Regions from separate parts of the Streptomyces sp. NPDC001828 genome, predicted to be linked through region 1. Evidence: riboswitches for the same ligand, from Rfam matches in the RefSeq annotation. Region 1 holds a riboswitch; each other region holds the start of a gene.
What was found. Region 1 has a riboswitch for cyclic di-AMP ahead of ACFYZA_RS00565 (C40 family peptidase). Riboswitches for the same ligand answer to the same signal wherever they lie in the genome.

Region 1 (4,954 bases):
ATCTCCGGATCTTGCCGGTATCGCGCCGACAGGCGGGCCGCCACTCGGGGCCCGCCGTCCGGCGCGCGGGCCTCAGGCGGCCGCGGCGCCCGCTTCCCACGCCGTCCTGGCCTCGACCGCGTATACGTCCACGTACTCCTGCTCGGACAGCCTCTGCACCGCGTACATGATCTCGTCCGTCACGGCCCGCAGCACCAGGCGCTCGTCCTCCATCCCGGCGTAGCGCGAGAAGTCCAGGGGCTCCCCGAACCGGAGGGTGACCGGTACGCGCCGGGGCAGCCTGCGCCCCTTCGGCTGCGCCTCGAACGTACCGATGATCGCGACCGGCACCACCGGGGCGCCGGAGCGCAGCGCCATGGCCGCGACCCCGACCTTGCCCTTGTAGAGGCGCCCGTCGTGCGAGCGCGTCCCCTCCGGGAAGACCCCCAACACCCCTTCCCCGTCCAGGACTTGGAGCGCGGTGTCGATCGCCGCCCGGGCCGCGTCCTTGCCGGAGCGGTCGACCGGGATCTGGCCGAGCGCGCGGAAGAACGCGGCCGTCGCCCGGCCCGTGAGGCCCGGCGCGGTGAAGTACTCCTGCTTCGCCAGGAAGGTGAGCCGGCGCCGCAGCGTCACGCCGAGCAGGAACTGATCGGTGAACGACTGGTGATTCCCCGCGAGGATCACCGCACCTGCCTCGGGTACCCGCCCGGCCCCCTCGACGCTCGGGCGGAACAGCCACCGCAGCAGCGGCAGCAGCACGAGACGGAATGCGAAATAGAACACTTCAGTGAGCCCTCTCCCCAGGTGACCCCCGCGCCGACGCACGCTAGCCATCCGGGGGATGCGCGGGGAGAGCGCCTAATGAGCCAGCCCGGGTCGTCAGCCGGGCCCCGTAACGGCGCGAATCTCCCGCTCGCTCACAGCGAAACACCCTCCGACCTGCCCCTTCTCGCAAGAAGCGACGACGCCTCTATCTGTGCGTTCTGTACGTCCTGTACGTTTCTCAAGAGGCCTTCCGGTCCCCCGGTCGAGGAGAGGTACGTCATGAACCACCGCCCTGCCGCCCGCCATGTACTCCCGCAGTTCGAGGAGCGCACCGCCCTCGGCACCCGCACGCTCGATCCGTACTCCAAGCTCTTCGAGGAGCGGATCGTCTTTCTCGGCACCCCGGTCGACGACGCGTCGGCCAACGATGTGATGGCCCAGTTCATGCACCTGGAGCACGCGGACCCGGACCGGGACATCTCGCTGTACATCAACTCCCCCGGTGGCTCGCTCACCGCGATGACCGCGATCCACGACACGATGCGGTTCGTGGGCTGTGATGTGCAGACGTTCTGTCTGGGCCAGGTGAGCTCGGTTGCGGCGGTGCTGCTCGCGGCCGGGACCCCCGGCAAGCGGGCCGTGCAGCCCGCCTCCCGGGTGCTCCTCCAGCAGCCCTCCATCGAGGAGCCGATGCGCGGCCAGCCCTCCGACCTGGAGATCCACGCGGCCGAAATCCTGCGCGGCCGGGCCCTGTTGACGGAGCTGCTCGCCCAGTACACCGGCAAGGACCCCGAGCGGGTGGCCGCCGACATCGAGCGGGACGTGGTCTTCGACGCCGCGGGCGCCGTGGCGTACGGGCTGGCCGACCATGTGCTCGAAAGCCGCAAGACGTCGCTGCGCGGCAGGTGAAGTGCCGTGCTGCCACCGGAACTTCCGCCGCTGCCGGCGCTCACGCGCGCCGAGTCCGAGTTCATCGACTCCTATCTCGCGGTGGTCGACCTGCTCGGCCGGATCAACCCGGCGCACGGCCATGACACCTACGCGGCCCTGCGGGCGGCCCAGGCCCTGGTCGGCCGGGCGGCCTCGCTCAAGGACGCGCTCACGCTGATGCACGCGCGCGGCGAGTCGCGGGTGCACGCTCAGACGCTGACGCGGGCGCTGCGCGTGCTGGACGGTGAGCGACGCGCGGGCCGCCTCACGGTGCCCCCGCAGTCGACGATGTGAGGAGGCCGAGTGGCGCCGGGGGTACCCGACGCGCTCAAGTAACGGGCGAAACGAACCAAACGGGCTACCCCCGTTCGGCTCACCGGAGGCCCTTTTCACTGACCCTTATGAGTCGCTTATGGCCTGTGGCTCCTGTGCTGAAACGATCCTTCCGTCGCAGGTAAGAGGCTCGTCAACCCCGTTCGGAGGAGCGTCCATCCGCCCCTGTCCACCCGAATGGGGCACTCGTGAGGAGCCTCACAGAAACCCGTTTTGGGCGGTAAATCCGACAGTCGGTGCGTGAAGATCCCTGAGACGACAAGCCCCCGCCACCGCGGCGGGGCGGTCCGGGCGGACGCCGAGTCCTGCCGCCGTTCCGGACGTCTGGTCGACAGGAGTGGACCGGCAGGAGTGGAGGACCCGATTTCTTCGGGGCGGCCGGACCACGGCCGTCCCTCGGGGTGAAGCCGTTCGCGCGGCCGGGCATCTTCGCCAGTCCGAACCCGACAGGTCATCCTTCGCAGGCGGTTTGACGAAGGGTTGCGCATGACTGCGCAGACACACGTCCCGTCCCTGACGGTCCGGCTCGGCACCGTCTGTGCGCTCGCTCTCGCCGTCACGGGCGGGACGACGCTGGCCCCGGGCAGCACGTCCGAGGCCAACGCCGCGGCCGTGGCCGCCCGGGCGCTCCATGTGGCCGCCTCGAAGAAGGGATCGCCCTATCAGTTCGGCGCCTCGGGGCCCTCTCGCTTCGACTGCTCGGGGCTCACGCTGTACTCGTTCAAGCAGGCGGGCCGCAAGCTGCCCCGCTCGGCGCAGCAGCAGTACAACAGCTCCCGGCACGTCACCGCGTCCTCCCGCAAGGCCGGGGACCTGGTGTTCTTCCACTCCGGAGGCAGCGTCTACCACGTGGGGATCTACGCCGGGAACGGCCGGATCTGGCACTCCCCCAAGACCGGTGCCGTGGTCCGTCTGGAACGGATCTGGAGCAACACCGTCTGGTACGGGCGGGTGGGCTGACACCCCGTCGGCCCGTCCCCGGCACGCGTCCGACGCCCCGGGGAGGCTCAGGCGCGCCCCGTGGGCCTACTGGCCGCTCTGGACCGACGCGGTCCACGGCAGGGCGATCCAGACCGTCTTGCCGCCGTCCGCCGTGGGCGCGACCGAGAGCCGGCCGCCGGACTCGGCCGCGAGCCAGCGGATGATCACCATGCCCCGGCCGTTGTCCTGCTGGACGGCCGCGGGCAATCGTTTCGGCCAGCGCGGGTGGCTGTCGGTGACGCCGATCCGCAACTCCGCCTCGCGCTCCAGATGGATGTCGACGGTGAAGGTGGGCGACTGGCCGAAGGTGTGCTGAACCGCGTTGGTGGCGAGTTCCGACACGATGAGCCGGACCGTGTCGGCGGCCTCGGCATCGGAGGGCAGGCCCCAGTCCGTGAGGATCCCGGCGACGTACCGCCGTGCCGCGGAGACCGAGGCGGGAGCGCTCGGCAGAGTGACGGTTGCTTCGAGGTGGTCTGCCATGGCGACGCTTTCCCTTTCCCACCCGGGCCGATTGTTGACTCGTGGCGGATGAGCGCTCGCGAAGACGACTACGGCCTCGGATTGTGCTTCGCGCCAGAGTGCCACTCATCGTGCCGGTCTCGGGTGCGATCCACCAAGATATGCATATATCTGTCGCTCAAAGCGGTGAACTGTCCGACGGCAGAGCGTATTTGGGCTCACACTTACCCATCGCCGGAGGCGAAGGAGGCGGCCATGGGGCATGGACCGGCGGTGCGCAGGCGCAAGCTCGGCGAGGAACTGCGCAAGCTGCGGGACGGCACGGGGCTCACGAGCGGGGCGGCGGCGTCCCTGGTCGGCTGGCACCAGTCGAAGGTGAGCCGGATCGAGACCGGACGCAGCGGTGCGAAGCCCGCGGACGTGGCCCGGCTGCTCGACGCGTACGGGGTCGGCGACCCCCAACTCCGGGCGCTCCTTGAGGCATTGGCCGACTCGGCGGGCAGCGGCGGGGTCGACTGGGCGCACGCGTACCGGGGTCTGCTGCCGCCGCAGTACCGCGACTTCATCAGCCTGGAGTCGCAGGCGCGTTCGGCGCGCACCCTGGAGACCTCGGTGGTGCCCGGCCTGTTGCAGACACCGGCGTACGCGCGGGCGGTGACGCGGGCCGCGCTCGGCGGACTTCCGCCGGACAAGGTGGACACGCTCGTGGAGGTGCGGATCGCGCGCCAGGAGGTGCTGCGCGGGGATCCGCCGCTGATGCTCAGCGCGGTCCTGGACGAGGCGGTGCTGCGCCGGCGGGTGGGCGGCCGGGAGGCCATGCGGGAGCAGTTGTGGCACCTGCTGGAGGTGGCCTCGCTGCCGCACGTGCGGTTACAGGTCATCCCCTTCCAGCACGGCGGCTATGTCGGCCTCACCGGGCCTTTCATTATGTTTTCCTTTCCGGCCATTTCCGATCTGGATGTGGTTGTTATCGACCACTTGACGAGTAGCCTCTATCTCGAGCGGAGAGAAGACCTTGAGGCGTACAGTGCCGCGTTCAAGACCGTCCAGGCACTCGCGCTTTCCTCCGAGGAATCGTCGGATCTCATCGCCAGAACGGCCCGGGAAGGACCGGGCTAGTTCCCGGCGAGTGGGGAGGCATGATGTCCGCACGCCCTGCGCAAGTTCCTTCCAGTACGTCCCTCACCGGTGCCACCTGGCGGCGCAGCAGCCGCAGCGTGGGCATGAACAACTGTGTCGAGACGGCCCGGCTCAATGGCGAGCTGCTTGCCGTACGCGACTCCCAACGGATCGACGGGCCCGCGCTGCTCTTCGGCGCACCCGCCTGGCAACGCTTCATCTCCACTGTCACGCAGTCGAGTTGACGGTTCGTCACGCCGTGGGCGCGGTCCTGAGGACCGTGCCCACCGCCATGTCGATCTGGCTTTCCGTCAGATCCGCCCGGGCGGTCAGCCTGATCCGCGAGATGCCGTCCGGCACCGACGGCGGACGGAAGCAGCCC
Region 2 (4,954 bases), on a different contig from region 1:
CCCGTACGCGCCGCATCCGCAGTACGCCCTGTACGGGCAGCCGGGCCCAGCCACGGGCCCGGGCCCGTACAACCCGTACCTACGCTGAGGCGGCCGTCAGCTCGGAGAGCTGGGCGTCGGTGAGTTCCAGGTCGGCGACCGCGAGCAGCGCCGGGAGTTGCTCGACGGTACGGGCCGAGGCGATGGGGGCGGCGACGGTCGGGCGGGCCGCCAGCCAGGCCAGGGCAACCGTGGCGATCTCGGCGTCGCGCTCCTGGGCGATGCGGTCGAGCGCGGCGAGCACCTTGCGGCCCCGCTCGGTGTCCAGGTGCTTGCCCGCGCCCTCGGCCCGCGCGCTGTCCACGGTCTGGCCCGGGCGGTACTTGCCGGTGAGGAAGCCCGAGGCGAGCGCGAAGTAGGGCACCGCGGCGAGCCCGGCGTGCGAGGCGGTGTCCTGGAGGGGGCCCTCGTAGGTGTCGCGGGAGACCAGGTTGTAGTGCGGCTGGAGCACCGAGTACTTGGCGAGGCCCTCGCGGTCCGCGAAGTCCAGGGACTCCTGGAGCCGGGCGGGGGTGATGTTGGAGGCGCCGAGCGCGCGGACCTTGCCGTCGCGCACGAGCTGGTCGAGGGCGGTGACGATCTCCTCGACGGGGACGGAGGTGTCGTCGAAGTGCGTGTAGTACAGGTCGATGTAGTCGGTGCCGAGGCGGCGCAGGGACTCCTCGGCGGCGGCCTTGATGGTGCCCGCCGCGAGGCCCTCGTACTGGGGGTGCGAGCCGACCTTGGTGGCGACGACGACCTCGTCCCGGTTGTCGCGGGCGGTCAGCCACTTGCCGATGATCGTCTCGGACTCGCCGCCGGAGTTGCCCGGGGCCCACTTCGAGTAGGCGTCGGCGGTGTCGACGAAGTTGCCGCCACCGGCGAGGTAGGCGTCGAGGACGGCGAACGACTGGTCCTGGTCGGCCGTCCAGCCGAAGACGTTGGCGCCGAGGGCGAGGGGGAAGACGGAGAGGTCGGAGCGACCGAGCACGCGCAAGGAGGTCATGGCCCCCTAACCCCCGACGCGCCCCCGCCTATTCCGACCCCGGGGCTCCGCCCCGGACCCCGTTCGCGCCTGAACGGCGCTCGTCCTCGATCGCCAGGGGCGCGGGGAACTGCGCGAGCCACGCACGGTCCCCAGCCGGCGAACTCTCCCCCGGAGGGTTTCGGGAAGGGGCGGGGCGGGGCGAGAACCGGGTTAAGGATTCAGCCCCTTGGACTGGAGCCAGGCCATCGGGTCGATCCCCGTACCGTCCGGCGTGTGCACCTCCAGATGCAGGTGCGGACCCGTCACGTTCCCGGTCGCCCCGACCCGCCCGATCACGTCCCCCGTCGACACCTTCTGCCCCACACTCACCGCGAGGGACGACTGGTGGCAGTACCAGAGCTCGCTGCCGTCATCGAGCGTGAGGACCGTGCGGTACCCGTACGCCCCCGCCCACCCCGCCGACTTGACCGTCCCGGAGTGGATCGCCTTCAGCGGCGTACCCGTCGGCGCCGCGAAGTCGAGGCCCGTGTGGTGGCCGGAGGACCACATCGAGCCGGCCTCCCCGAACGTCGAGGTGAGCGTGTACGAGCCGACCGGCAGCGAGTAGCTCGCGGCCAGCTTGGCCAGCCGCTCCTCCTCCGCCTTCTTCGCCGCGGCGGCCTCCGCCGCCTTCTTCTCGGCGGCGGCCTTCGCCTCGGCCGCGTCCTGCTTGGCCTTGGCCTCCTCGGCGGCCTTCGCCTCCGCGGCCTTCTGCGCGGCCGCCTTCGCCTCGGCGACGGCCCCGGCCTTCTGCTGCTCGGCCTGCTGGAGGATGCGGGCGCGCAGCGCCTCGCCCGCGTCGGTGGCGCCCTGCTCGGCCTCGCTGGTGGACAGGCCGGTCATGGTCAGCGGCGCGGCGGCGATCTTCTGGTCGGCCTGCGCCGCGGCCGTCTTGGGGCTGCTCGGAGCGTCGTGCGAGACCAACTCGCCGACGCCGGGCAGCGACTTGAGGTCGGGCAGGCTCTCGCTGATGGAGTCCGGCAGGGATATGGAGACCGGCGGCTTGGCCTGCGCGGTGGCCATGCCACCCGCGCCGACCGCCGCGATGACGCCGACGCCGAGGACGGTGGAGCTGCGGGCGAGCCCGCCGCGCTGCTTGGCGACTCTGTGCCGGCCGCGGACCGGGCGCACGGACTCCTCGGTCGGGTCCCACTCCTCCCAGGTCTCGTTCTCGCCGGGCGCGTCCCCGTACACGGAGGGGAGGGGGGTGTCGAGGGCAGGCTCGTTGGACGCCACGGAGGGGCGCTCCTTTCCTTCCTTCTCGCCTACCGGGTTAGCTGACGGGTTCGGAGCAGGAAGGTCTCCTACGAGCGCCCATGACGGACGTCCGATTCACCCCAAGTTGGTGGTTCCCCGGTTCCCCGAAGGGGATTCGGCGCAGGCGCGCGGGGCCGCCGTGGCGGCGGCTGGGACGACCGCGCTGCGTTATCGAACGTTAATAGACACCCGGGGCGGATTCCAAGCCGTTCCCACTGATCGTTAACGGCCATGGCCCGGACTTAGCCCCCATTGCCGGGGCAAAACGGGCGAGTTGACGGCCCCTCAAGGTCGCCCCCGTCACACCAGCTTTCTGACGGTGTGTCAATTGTTATGCGCAGGGAGACCCTTCGAGCACCCACCGTGACAGCACGCTCGACCGGCCCCCGACCACACCCCGACCACACCTCGAGGCAGCCCCTCACCCCCCTCACCCCAGGCCCCCACGTCCCCTCACTTCACGATCCTGACCGTGCGCCGGCGGTCGGGCTGCCCCTCGGCCGGGCGGCCCACCGCGAGCAGCGCCATGTCGTCGCTCGTGCCGCCGCCCGTGTAGCGGCGTACGTCGTCGACGAGCGCGTCCAGGACCTCGTCCGGGCCGGGGAAGATCGCGCCGCGCAGCCGGGTGGCGGGCTGGTAGAAGACGCCCGTGGCGTCGCGCGCCTCCGACAGGCCGTCCGTGTAGAGCAGCAGCGTCGAGCCGGGCGGGTAGGGGCGTACGTCCGAGCGGTCCGGCCACACCCCGAGGTCGGCCATCCCGAGCGGCAGCGCGGGCTCGCTCGGCACGAGCACGTCGAGGGAGCCGTCCGGGTGCAGCAGGAACGGCTCGGGATGACCTCGGTTCACCAGGCGTACGGTGCCGTCGCCGCGCGGGATCTCGGCGAGCAGCGCCGTGGTGAACCCCTCGACCGCGTCGAGCCGGTCGCGCCGGGTGCCCTCGCGGGCCAGCGCCCGCTCCAGGCGCTGGGTCACCGCCTCCAGGGACGACTCCTGCTCGGCGGCCTCACGGAACGCGCCGATCACCACGGCGACGGCCTCCACCGCCTGGAGCCCCTTGCCGCGTACGTCACCGACGATGAGCCGGACCCCGTACGGGGTGTCCTGCACGGCGAAGAGGTCCCCGCCGATGAACGCGTCCGCCTGCGCGGCCTCGTACCGCGCGGCGACATGGAGTCCGCCGATGCGGGACGCGGGCGTGGGCAGCACGGCGCGCTGCGCGGTCTCAGCGATGACGCGGGCGGAGGCGAGGCGCTCGCCGCTGCGGCGCAGGATGCGGTTGATGAAGAGGGCGAGCGCGCCCACCGTGAGCACGGTGAACAGCTCGCTCGCGCCTTCGCCGAGGTTGGGCAGATCGTGTATGAACCAGAGCGCCACGACGGCGGCCACCGAGCAGAGGCCCACCGCGGCCGTGCCCCGGGCCGAGTAGAACGGTGCGGCGATGACCGGGGCGCCGGCGAACAGCGCGGCCGCTGTCAGGTCCGGCGGGGTGGAGGCGTCGAAGGCGAAGCCCACACCGATCAGCAGTACGGGTAGCGCCCGTACCAGGCGCCCTTCGCCCTCTGCTCGCTGCCGCACCCGTCCAGCCTGGCCCGTTTCGGCCCCGAAGGCGACTCGACGCACCCAGGCGGGTGCCGGGCGGGCGGTCGCGGCCCGGCTCAGTGTCGGCGGCAGCGGTGCGGGCCCGGGCGGCCCCGGGCGCAGCTGCCCCTGGCGTGCCGATGATTGGCGGCCCGCTCGGGCACACAGGACAGCTCGACCCAGCCGCCCCGGTTCAGCCGGCACCCGTGGGTCGAGGGAGCCGAGGCCGCCCCCGCGACCGGCACGCCCCGCGCGGGCGCGGGCCGGCTCGGCTCGCCACAGCCGCCGGCCCCGAGCAGGCAGACCACGACCATCACCAGAACCAGCACGGGCACGGGCACGGGCATCAACGCCCGGGGCACCAGTGTCGGCACCCCAGCCACCTCACGCGGAGCCCTCACCACCCGCACCCCTTTCCTCGACGCTCACCTATAGCGAGCGCGAGACTACCCTCCGCAAGAGCCGCCGCCGGTCGAGCCGTCGCCCGTCGAGCCGTCGCCGTCCGAGAGGTGGCGCTCGGCGTACACCGTCAGGGCGTCCCGCACGAAGGCGGCCGTGCCGGCGCCGTGCTGGTCGTAGTTGACTCCGAAGCGCGGATCGTCGACGTACATCTGCCCGATCCCGATCACGTACGACCGGCCGACGTCGGTGGTGGCGGACAACCAGGCGACGTGCCGCCGCGCGATGTCCTGCGCGAGCTCACCGTCGGCGGCGGCCCCGGCGCCGCGCGCCCGCCCCCAGTCCCGGGCGATGTCCTCGTGCTCCTTCAGGAACCCCTTGCGCTGCGCCTCGCCGAGCGAGCGCCACCAGCGGTCGCCCTTCTCGTAGGCGTCCCGCCCCCAGCGCCGGCTCACCTCCTCCTCGTACCGGGTGTGGTCGAAGCCGTCGAACACTTCCTCGGCCATGAGCTCCTCTCCCCTCTCGGTCTTGTGCAGGGTGGTCCGCACGGACGCGATCTGCCGCGCGATGCGCTCGCGCTCCTGCTCCAGCAGGCGCAGATGGGTGCGCAGGGCGGCCGCCGGATCGCGCTCGCCCTCCAGGAGCTCGCCGATCACGGGCAGCGAGAGCCCCAGC
Region 3 (4,954 bases), 720 kb from region 1:
GCGGCGTTTCTCGTCCGTGCGGGCGTGGACCGGTGTCCAGGGCGGGCCCGAACACCTAGGGTCGGCGGCATGCTGCGAATCGTCGATGAACTCGCCGGCCCCGGACCCCTGCGCATCTGCGCCCAGGCCCCCGCCGACGGTGATCCCGGGACCGCACTGCGGGTGCTGCTGATCGCGGACGTGCTGGCGCGCGTCGTCGAGCAGGGCGGCAGGGCGGCCCTCATCGGATGGACCGGCCCCGAGCAGCCGGTGGCCGCCGCCGGTATCCGGCCGCCCGACGCCGAGGGGGACCCGGAGCGGATCGCCGAGCAGCTCGGCGGCCCGCCCGGCGTCCAGCTCAGCAGCGCGACGTACGAGGGCGCGGGCATCGCCGGCCTCCAGATCGGCGCGGCCGCTCTGCCCCCGCTCGAAGGCCTCGACCTGCTGGCCGTACGCCTGCTGCTGCTCAGCCACCCCTACGAGGAGCCGGTCACGGTCACCGCCGACCAGGTCGACGAGGCGGGGCGCGCCCTCGCCCGCTGGCGGCGGGCCATCGCCGGCTGGGCCGCGCAGCCCTCGAAACCGATCCCCGCCGACCTCAAGAGCACGGCCCGCACCGCCCTGGACAACCGGCTCGACACCGCGGCCGTGCTGCGCCTCCTGCACGATCTGGCGACGGCCGACGAGGTGGCGCCGGGTGCCAAGTTCGAGACCATGTCCCACCTGGACCGCGTCCTCGGCCTCGAACTCGTCCGCGAGGTCGGCACGGTGTGAACCGGGCACGCTCCGTCGCCAACCAGCCATGCGCGAAAGGGAGTTGGGCGCTCAGCCCTCGAAGCCGCCGTCGCCGAGGGCCTTGTCGATCCGGCCGCGGTGCGCCTCTTCCCAGGCGTCCAGGGATTCGGCGGCCTCCTTGGCCAGCTTGCGCCGGGCATCGAGGAGCACCTGCTCCGCCTGCGCGCGGGGCGTGACCACGATGCCCTCCTCGTCGGCCACCACCACATCGCCCGCGTGCACGAGCACTCCGCCGCAGCGGACCGGCTCGTTGAGCGGGGCGACGGCCTTCTTGGTGCCGGGAATGGGGATGACGCCCCGGGCGAAGACGGGGAAGCCCGCCTCGCGGACCTCGGCGAGGTCGCGGATCACCCCGTCGACCACGAACGCCGCGACGCCCCGGCGTTGGGCCACGGCGCACACGTTGCCTCCGGCGAGGGCGTAGTCCAGGTCGCCCGACTCCACCACGATGACCGAACCGGGTTCGGCCCGGTAAATGGCCGCGTGCAGCATGAGGTTGTCACCGGCGGGACAGCGCACGGTGAATGCGGGCCCGGCGACACGCGGCATCGGAGACCACAGAGGGCGAATGCCGATATCCATCACCTGCGGGCGCCCGACGATGTCGGCGAGCGTGGTCGGGGGAATGTCCTTGAATTCGCTGAAGTCGTTCATGTTCTTCCTGGTGATTGGTAGTTGACGGCGACTATTACTGGGTGGGCCGCAGCCATTGTGCGGCGAAGACGGGTTTGACGGGACGTGACGGGGCCTGCGCCGAGAGCCAGTTGGGCGGAATGGGCCAGATGGTGTCAGGGGCGCGAGGCCGTGCCAGGCGTCGCGCCTTCGCCATGTGGACGCGAGCGGACTCGCAGGATCCGTGATCGATCGAATTGATCACCGCAAATGAATTGATCACCGCCCCGCCTCCCCGTTCCCCGCCCCGCCCCCTGTCACCCCCGGTTCCCTGGAGGGTGGCCAGTGATCATGATCCCGGACAAGGCGTAGGGGATGGGTGTGGTGTCGCACACAGGGGGTAGGCGGGGACCTCGTGCCCGAAGTGTCCGAAATGAAATGTAATCGGCGCGGGATGGACCGCCGTGGCAATGTCCTAATTGGGGCTAATGGGTAAGACTCGCCTCTTTTATCGGAGGTCCCGGCGGTTGCGTCGCGGGCGAGTGAATTGGGTCACGTGCGGCCCGCCGGGCGTGTGGCGCCCGCCCGGGGCATTTCGCTTCACCCGAAAGCGAGTTGGGCGCTCCCGCCGAAGTGGCTGGCGCCGGTGAATTCGAGTTGATCTATATTCCTGATCACCCCTCACGAATTCCGGCCTTGTTTCCGTCGGGGCTATTCGTCTACGTTCACCGTCAATCCGGAAGGAACGCCGAATCCTGCCGCCGTCCGGAGCCTCCCATACACGTACGGCAGGAGCGGGGGACCCAGGTAAGCCGCCGATCCGGATTCCGGAACGGCTGGGGTGAAGTCGCGTGCACCGCGACCGGACATCTCCCGTCCGAACCCGACAGCTCACCTCGCAGGCGACGGAGAGGAATAGACACATGTCCGCAAAGGGCAAGCACCGCCGGCCGAAGTCCCGCTCGTTCTCCCGGGGCCTCGCCGTCGCGGGCACCGGCAGCGCCGTCCTGGCCCTCCCGGTGATCGGCGCGACCACGGCCTCCGCCGCCCCGGCGTCGGTCCACTCCGTCGTGGCCAAGCCGGTCACCGCGGTGAAGGCCGCCCCCACGAGCTACTCCGTGGCCGACGGGGACTCGCTGGCGAAGATCGCCGACGCGCTCAACGTGAGCGGCGGCTGGAAGCAGCTCTACCAGGACAACCAGAGCGTCATCGGCAGCAACCCCGCGCTGATCCGCCCCGGCATGAAGCTCACCCTCGGCGCCCCCGCGGCGAGCACCGCCCGGGACGCCTCCGCCCGGGCCGACCGCTCGGCCCGGACCACCGACCTCACCGCGACCGCCACCGTGGCCAGCACCACCACGTACGCGAACAACCTGGACGGCTGGATCCGGCAGTCGCTGGACATCATGGCCCAGCACGGCATCCCGGGCAGCTACGACGGCATCTACCGCAACGTGATGCGGGAGTCCTCGGGCAACCCGATGGCGATCAACAACTGGGACTCCAACGCCGTGGCCGGAACGCCCTCCAAGGGACTCCTCCAGGTCATCCAGCCCACGTTCTCCGCCTTCCACGTGCCGGGCACCTCCACGGACCTCTACGACCCGATCGCCAACATCACCGCGGCCTGCAACTACGCCGCCAAGACCTACGGGTCGATCGACAACGTCTTCGGGGCCTACTGACGGATCCCGTGGCCGGGCCTCTCGCGGTGAAGGGAGTGCCCGGCCGCACCGCTCGCGGCCCCGAGCGCGCGCCCGGCCATCCCAACTGGCCGGGCGCCGCGCCGTTTTGAGCCCTCGGCAGCCGTTGCGCAGGGTCAGAACAGGGGCAGACGCAAATTTCGTTCACCCCCCGGGGTGAACAATTCGAAGGCTGGACGTTTCTGCATACGCGTCTGTTCCTAGGGTGCTAGTGCGTCACCCCGGGGACCACGGTGACTGCCCGACTACCGAGTACTCCCGCACCGCGGGGGTCAGTTCTGGACCGGGAGCTGCCCATGGGATCCACCGCTCGGCCATCCGTCTCGGCGCCCGTGCCCCTTCCGCCGGGGCTGCTGCCGGACCGGTGCCGCAACGCCCGCACCTATCTGATGCACGGCTTCACCGTCGTCGAGGTGCACGGCACCGTGGACCTGGCCAGCGCGCCCGGCGTCCAGCTCCACCTGGACGCGGCCACCCAGCCGGCCGGCGCCCGGGTGATCGTCGACCTGCGGCCCGTGGACTTCTTCGACTGCGCCGTCTTCACCCAGCTCTGCCGGGCGCACCGCAGGATCCGCGAGCGCGACGGCCACCTCGGCGTGGTCTGCGTACGGCCGTGGCATCTGCGCATCCTCGCGGCGGCCCGCCTCGACACGCTCCTGCGGCCTGCCGGATCCGTGGAGGAGGCTGCCCTCGCCGCCCTGGCCCGGTCCGGCTCGGACATCAACCGGCTCTGAATCGCGGCTGGTTGACAGGAGTGCACCCGTACTTGCCCTTTCGTACCTTCACCCCTGCTCCCGTGGCTGATATGCACGTACAGCCCGGCTTCACGATTCACCACCGAAGGGGTTCACGTGCACGCGCAGGACAGGCAGCAGGGCCCAGCTGTCACGCCCGGCGGACCCGTTTCACGGGCCGGTGACCGGCGTGGAGGTGCGGGCGACGGACAGGCCGCGCCCGGCGGAGGGCTCGGTGCGGCCCAGTTGCTCGCGCTCCAGCGGTCCGCGGGGAACGCCGCGGTGGCCGGGCTCCTGACCCAGGGCGACGCGGCCGTGCAGCGCTCCGCGGTGCACGACGTGCTGCGGGGATCCGGGCAGCCGCTGGACTCGGAGGTGCGCGCCGACATGGAGACCAGGCTCGGCGCCGACTTCGGCGACGTACGCCTGCACAACGACGCCGCGGCTCAGCGGTCCGCCGCCGAGATCGGCGCCCGCGCCTACACCTCGGGCAGCCACATCGTGGTCGGGCAGGGCGGCGCCGACCGGCACACCCTCGCCCATGAACTCACGCACGTCATCCAGCAGCGCCGGGGACCCGTCGCCGGCACCGACACCGGTGACGGGCTGCGCGTGTCCGACCCCTCGGACTCCTTCGAGCGGGCCGCCGAGGCCAACGCCACCCGTGCCCTCTCCGGGCCCGCGCCCGAGGCCGGCGGTGAGTCCGCCTCCGTGCAGCGCGACTGCGGAACCGGGGCCCACGGGCACGCACACGCGGCGGGTGCCCCCGTCGTGCAGCGGGCGGTCGGCTTCGAGTTCGAGGCGCAGTGGAACGTGCGCAGGGTCGCCGACCCCGTCGCCGCCAAGGCCGTGCAGGAGCAACGGGCCGTCGAGCGCGAGCGGTTGCTCGACGCCAAGCTCCTGGAGCGGGTCCTCAACCCGTACAGCCCCTACGCGCAGGAGCTGAGCGCGGCGGAGCGGAGCACGTCGCAGGACGAACTGAGGGCCCGCTGGTTCGACGGCGAGTTCCTCACCGAGGCGGGCGAACTCCGGCTCAAGAAGACACAGTTGGGGCCCGACGGCGCGCAGCGCGCGGCGGCCGAGATGAGCCTGATGATCTCCAGCGAGATCTCCGAAGTGCCCCTGGTCGGT
Region 4 (4,954 bases), on a different contig from region 1:
TTCACGCCCCGTACGGTCGCCCAGTTCGCGCCCCGGGTGCGGGAGTTGACCGACCAGCTCATCGACGCCTTCGCGGCGAAGGGTGAGGCCGACCTCATCCACGAGTTCGCCTTCCCGCTGCCCATCTACGCCATCTGCGACCTGCTCGGCGTCCCGCGCGAGGACCAGGACGACTTCCGCGACTGGGCCGGCATGATGATCCGCCACGGTGGCGGCCCCCGTGGCGGCGTCGCGCGCTCGGTGAAGAAGATGCGCAACTACCTCGCCGAGCTCATCCACAAGAAGCGCGAGAACCCGGGCGACGACCTCATCTCCCGGCTCATCGAGGCCAGCGACCACGGCGAGCACCTGACGGAGAACGAGGCCGCCGCCATGGCCTTCATCCTCCTCTTCGCCGGGTTCGAGACGACGGTCAATCTGATCGGCAACGGGATGTACGCCCTGCTGCGCAACCCGGAGCAGCGCGAGCGGCTCCAGGCATCGCTCGTCGCGGGGGAGACCGGGCTGCTCGAAACCGGCATCGAGGAGCTGCTGCGGTACGACGGGCCCGTGGAGATGGCCACCTGGCGGTTCGCCACCGAACCGCTGACGCTCGGCGGCCAGGACATCGCCGCCGGCGACCCCGTACTCGTCGTGCTCGCCGCCGCCGACCGCGACCCCGAGCGCTTCGCCGAGCCGGACACGCTCGACCTCGGCCGCCGGGACAACCAGCACCTCGGGTACGGGCACGGGATCCATTACTGCCTCGGTGCGCCGCTCGCCCGGCTGGAGGGGCAGACCGCGCTCGCGACCCTTCTGCGACGCCTTCCTGACCTGCGCCTCGCGGTGGAACCTGACGATTTGCGCTGGCGGGGCGGCCTCATCATGCGTGGACTGCGCACCCTGCCGGTCGAGTTCACGCCGCCGGGGTAAAGGGGCGCACCCCGGCTCGAACTGACGGTCCGTCAGGACTGTGACTTTTATGTGATCTCCAGTGCATCGACTTGTGACGGACGTTCGAGTACGGCTACGTTCACCGTTCATTCGGCTCAGCAGTCACACGGAAGGTCTTTCGCATGCGCTCCGGGAATGGACGGCATCGTCGACCCCGCCAGGCACCCGCCCTCGTCGTCGCGGCAGGAGTGACCGGATCGGCCATCGCGCTTCCGCTGCTCGCCGCGACCGGTGCGAACGCCGCGGACGCGAACACCTGGAACCAGGTCGCCGCCTGCGAGTCCGGCGGGATGTGGAGCGCCGACTTCGGCAACGGCCTGTACGGCGGGCTCCAGTTCTCCCAGGCCACCTGGGAGGCGTACGGGGGCAACGAGTACGCCCAGCGCGCCGACCTCGCCAGCCGCGCCCAGCAGATAGCCGTGGCCGAGAAGGTGCTCGCGGCCAAGGGTCCCCAGGCCTTCGCGAACTGCGGCGCCGGCGCGGGGCTCACCAAGGGCGGCGGTTCGGCGGACGTCGACCCGGGCGTGCCCGACACCTCCGACAACACCCCGCCGCCCGTCCCGACCGCTCCGGCGACCGGGACGCCCGACGCGGCCGCGACGCCCGGCACCCCGGCCACGGGTACGCCCGCTCCCGGCGCCACGCCGCCGAGCGGCACCCCCAAGTCCCCGACGCCGTCCGCGTCCACCCCGGCGAGCCCCGGCAAGCACCGCGGGACGCCCGCCCCGGAGGAGAGCGCCGGCACGACGCCGGGCACCACCGGTACGGACGCCCCGGCGGGTACGGGCACTGACGACCCGGCCGGCCGGACCGACCCGAAGGGCCAGGACGGCGCGAGTGGTTCGAGCAATTCGGGCAACTCATCCGATTCCCGCGATTCCGGGCAGCATGCGTCCCGGGGTGACGGTGCCTCACGTGAGGTCGGCAACACCCCGGCCGCGAACGGCGGCTACACCGTCCGGCCCGGCGACAACCTGTCGGCCATCGCCGAGGCGAACAGGGTCCAGGGCGGCTGGCCCGCGCTCTACCGCGCCAACGAGCAGCTGATCGGCACCGACCCGAACCTCATTCTCCCTGGCCAGAGCCTGGAGCTGAAGGATGCGGCGGGCGCCGCGACGACCCCGAACTCGGTACCGAAGCAGGGTTAGTTCGCGGGCCTATGTCCGTTTGGTGCAAGTGAGACATGGGTCTCTTCGCCCCAACTCGCGTGTCCCGTCTGCCCGGTCCGTCCGCCCCGCCCCTCACCTGCGGAAACGTCCCTTCTGTGACGGCAAGTAGGGGGGATTTCTCCCCGATGTGCGTCTTTGAACATTGGCGGGGCGTGTGTTTTCGTCGGACTCGCTCGTCACCGCGGGCCCCGTCGACCGAGAACGCCGAATCCTGCCGTCGGCCGATGGGAACAGTCGACGCTTATGCGCCGTAGGCAGGAGCGGGGGACCCAAGGTAAGTGCCGGGCCCGGCAGTTGAAGCGACTGCCGTACCGGCTTGGGGTGAAGACGGGCGCATCGACGCTCGGCCGGGCAGCTCACGCCCGAACCCGACAGCTCACCTCGCAGGCGTCGGTGAGGAGAACTCCATGCTGCTTTCCGGCAAGGGCAAGCACCGCCGCCCGTCCAAGGCCGTCCGTGTCGCCACGCTGGCCGGTGTCACCGGTGCCGCTGTCGCCGCCCCGCTGATGGCGGCCGGCAATGCCTCCGCCGCCTCCGTGTCGACCTGGGACGCCGTCGCCCAGTGCGAGTCCGGCGGCAACTGGTCGATCAACACCGGCAACGGCTACTACGGTGGCCTGCAGTTCTCGCAGTCCTCCTGGGCCGCCGCCGGCGGCACCCAGTACGCCTCGCGCGCCGACCTCGCCACCAAGGGCCAGCAGATAGCCGCGGCCGAGAAGCTGCTCTCGATCCAGGGCCCGGGTGCCTGGTCCTGCGCCGGCGCCGGCAACCTGACGTCCGGCGGCTCCAAGGCCGACGTCGACACCTCCGGCTCCTCCTCTTCCTCCTCGAAGGCCACCAAGCCCTCGAAGCCGAAGCAGCAGGCCCAGCCGCAGCAGAGGTCGCAGAAGTCCGAGCGCACCGAGTCCGCGCCGGCCAGCCGTGGCGAGCAGCGCAGCCAGCCGGTCAAGCAGGGCGACGGCGAGTACACCGTCAAGTCCGGCGACACCCTCGGCACCATCGCCACCGCCAATGGAGTCAAGGGCGGCTGGCAGAAGGTGTTCGACCTGAACAAGGACATCGTCAAGGACGCGAACCTGATCTTCCCGGGCCAGAAGCTGCACCTCGGCTGAGGCCGCACCACCCCCAGATCGCCCCGGTCCGGCGCGCATTCCCCCGTACGCGCCGGGCCGGGGTTTTCGCTGTTACCAGGCAGTAGTGTTGTGGCCCTTTGCCCGGGAATCGGGGCCCTTGGGCCCTTTTTCGTCCCATGAGGCGGGCACTCGGCTGGCCGGAGCCCCAGAGCCGGTTAGGCTCTTGTCGCAAGGCGAAGCGACCCGCGTGGCCCTGCACCTTGCGTCACATCTAGCGTCACATCCCAGAAGGAGATGCTCGTGCCGTCCATCGACGTCGTCGTAGCCCGGGAAATCCTGGACTCCCGAGGCAACCCCACGGTCGAGGTCGAGGTCGGCCTCGACGACGGCAGCACCGGTCGTGCTGCAGTTCCGTCCGGCGCCTCCACCGGTGCCTTCGAGGCCATCGAGCTTCGCGACGGTGACCCCAACCGCTACGGCGGCAAGGGTGTCGAGAAGGCCGTCCTCGCCGTCATCGAGCAGATCGGCCCGGAGCTCGTCGGCTACGACGCCACCGAGCAGCGCCTGATCGACCAGGCCATGTTCGACCTGGACGCCACGGACAACAAGGGCTCGCTCGGCGCCAACGCCATCCTCGGCGTCTCGCTCGCCGTCGCGCACGCCGCCTCCGAGGCCAGCGACCTGCCGCTGTTCCGCTACCTGGGCGGCCCCAACGCGCACCTGCTGCCCGTCCCGATGATGAACATCCTCAACGGTGGGTCGCACGCCGACTCCAACGTCGACATCCAGGAGTTCATGATCGCCCCGATCGGCGCGGAGTCCTTCTCCGAGGCCCTTCGCTGGGGTGCCGAGGTCTACCACACGCTCAAGGGCGTCCTGAAGCGCAAGGGCCTGTCCACCGGCCTCGGCGACGAGGGCGGCTTCGCGCCGAACCTGGAGTCCAACCGCGCCGCCCTCGACCTCATCGTCGAGGCCATCAAGGAGGCCGGTTACGCCCCGGGCAAGGACATCGCGCTCGCGCTCGACGTCGCCGCGTCCGAGTTCTACAAGGACGGCAAGTACGAGTTCGAGGGCAAGTCCCGCTCGGCCGCCGAGATGACCGAGTACTACGAGGAGCTCGTCTCCGCGTACCCGCTGGTCTCCATCGAGGACCCGCTGTTCGAGGACGACTGGGCCGGCTGGAACACCATCACCTCGCGTCTGGGCTCCAAGGTCCAGATCGTCGGTGACGACCTGTTCGTGACCAACCCCGAGCGCCTCGCGCGCGGCATCGAGGAGGGCTCGGCCAACGCCCTGCTCGTCAAGGTCAACCAGATCGGTTCGCTGACCGAGACCCTGGACGCCGTCGAGATGGCCCAGCGCAACGGCTTCAAGTGCATGATGTCCCACCGCTCCGGCGAGACCGAGGACGTCACCATCGCCGACCTCGCCGTCGCGGTGAACTGCGGCCAGATCAAGACCGGCGCCCCGGCCCGCTCGGACCGCGTCGCCAAGTACAACCAGCTGCTGCGCATCGAGGAGATCCTCGACGACGCCGCGGTGTACGCCGGCCGCAGCGCCTTCCCGCGGTTTCGCTTTGCGAACCAGTAGGCACAGCAAGGGCTGAGCACCGGCTGCACGAGCTGAGCAGCATCAACGGCTGACGCCCTAGCCAGTCGTACGTACGTCCCCGGCCGCGGTCCCGTACCGTGTCCGGGGACGTACGTGTGTAACGGGGAGGCGGGAGAGCGATGGCCAGGAACGCCACGGGCACGGACCGCGACCGGTTCTCCACCGCGG

Region 2: linked by a shared signal. The riboswitch ahead of ACFYZA_RS20385 (M23 family metallopeptidase) and the one ahead of ACFYZA_RS00565 (C40 family peptidase) in region 1 are both predicted to bind cyclic di-AMP.
Region 3: linked by a shared signal. The riboswitch ahead of ACFYZA_RS03900 (transglycosylase SLT domain-containing protein) and the one ahead of ACFYZA_RS00565 (C40 family peptidase) in region 1 are both predicted to bind cyclic di-AMP.
Region 4: linked by a shared signal. The riboswitch ahead of ACFYZA_RS35825 (transglycosylase family protein) and the one ahead of ACFYZA_RS00565 (C40 family peptidase) in region 1 are both predicted to bind cyclic di-AMP.

The regions. Positions count from the first base shown of each region.
Region 1 covers NZ_JBIATV010000001.1:113,436-118,389, reverse strand. The annotation lists gene ACFYZA_RS00580 (lysophospholipid acyltransferase family protein) at 73-765, opposite strand; gene ACFYZA_RS00575 (ATP-dependent Clp protease proteolytic subunit) at 1,027-1,656, shown strand; gene ACFYZA_RS00570 (hypothetical protein) at 1,663-1,971, shown strand; cyclic di-AMP (ydaO/yuaA leader) riboswitch at 2,297-2,492, shown strand; gene ACFYZA_RS00565 (C40 family peptidase) at 2,497-2,970, shown strand; gene ACFYZA_RS00560 (ATP-binding protein) at 3,037-3,474, opposite strand; gene ACFYZA_RS00555 (helix-turn-helix domain-containing protein) at 3,709-4,572, shown strand; gene ACFYZA_RS00550 (DUF397 domain-containing protein) at 4,593-4,817, shown strand; gene ACFYZA_RS00545 (8-amino-7-oxononanoate synthase) at 4,825-4,954, opposite strand, start outside.
Region 2 covers NZ_JBIATV010000007.1:21,429-26,382, forward strand. The annotation lists gene ACFYZA_RS20375 (PrsW family intramembrane metalloprotease) at 1-88, shown strand, start outside; gene ACFYZA_RS20380 (aldo/keto reductase) at 80-1,024, opposite strand; gene ACFYZA_RS20385 (M23 family metallopeptidase) at 1,217-2,281, opposite strand; cyclic di-AMP (ydaO/yuaA leader) riboswitch at 2,293-2,433, opposite strand; gene ACFYZA_RS20390 (PP2C family protein-serine/threonine phosphatase) at 2,756-3,877, opposite strand; gene ACFYZA_RS20395 (hypothetical protein) at 3,958-4,254, opposite strand; gene ACFYZA_RS20400 (MerR family transcriptional regulator) at 4,327-4,954, opposite strand, start outside.
Region 3 covers NZ_JBIATV010000001.1:833,286-838,239, forward strand. The annotation lists gene ACFYZA_RS03890 (hypothetical protein) at 70-753, shown strand; gene ACFYZA_RS03895 (RraA family protein) at 805-1,428, opposite strand; cyclic di-AMP (ydaO/yuaA leader) riboswitch at 2,123-2,304, shown strand; gene ACFYZA_RS03900 (transglycosylase SLT domain-containing protein) at 2,310-3,071, shown strand; gene ACFYZA_RS03905 (STAS domain-containing protein) at 3,386-3,823, shown strand; gene ACFYZA_RS03910 (DUF4157 domain-containing protein) at 3,941-4,954, shown strand, end outside.
Region 4 covers NZ_JBIATV010000017.1:111,863-116,816, forward strand. The annotation lists gene ACFYZA_RS35815 (cytochrome P450) at 1-912, shown strand, start outside; gene ACFYZA_RS35820 (transglycosylase family protein) at 1,056-2,081, shown strand; cyclic di-AMP (ydaO/yuaA leader) riboswitch at 2,339-2,507, shown strand; gene ACFYZA_RS35825 (transglycosylase family protein) at 2,510-3,214, shown strand; gene eno (phosphopyruvate hydratase) at 3,470-4,765, shown strand; gene ACFYZA_RS35835 (septum formation initiator family protein) at 4,906-4,954, shown strand, end outside.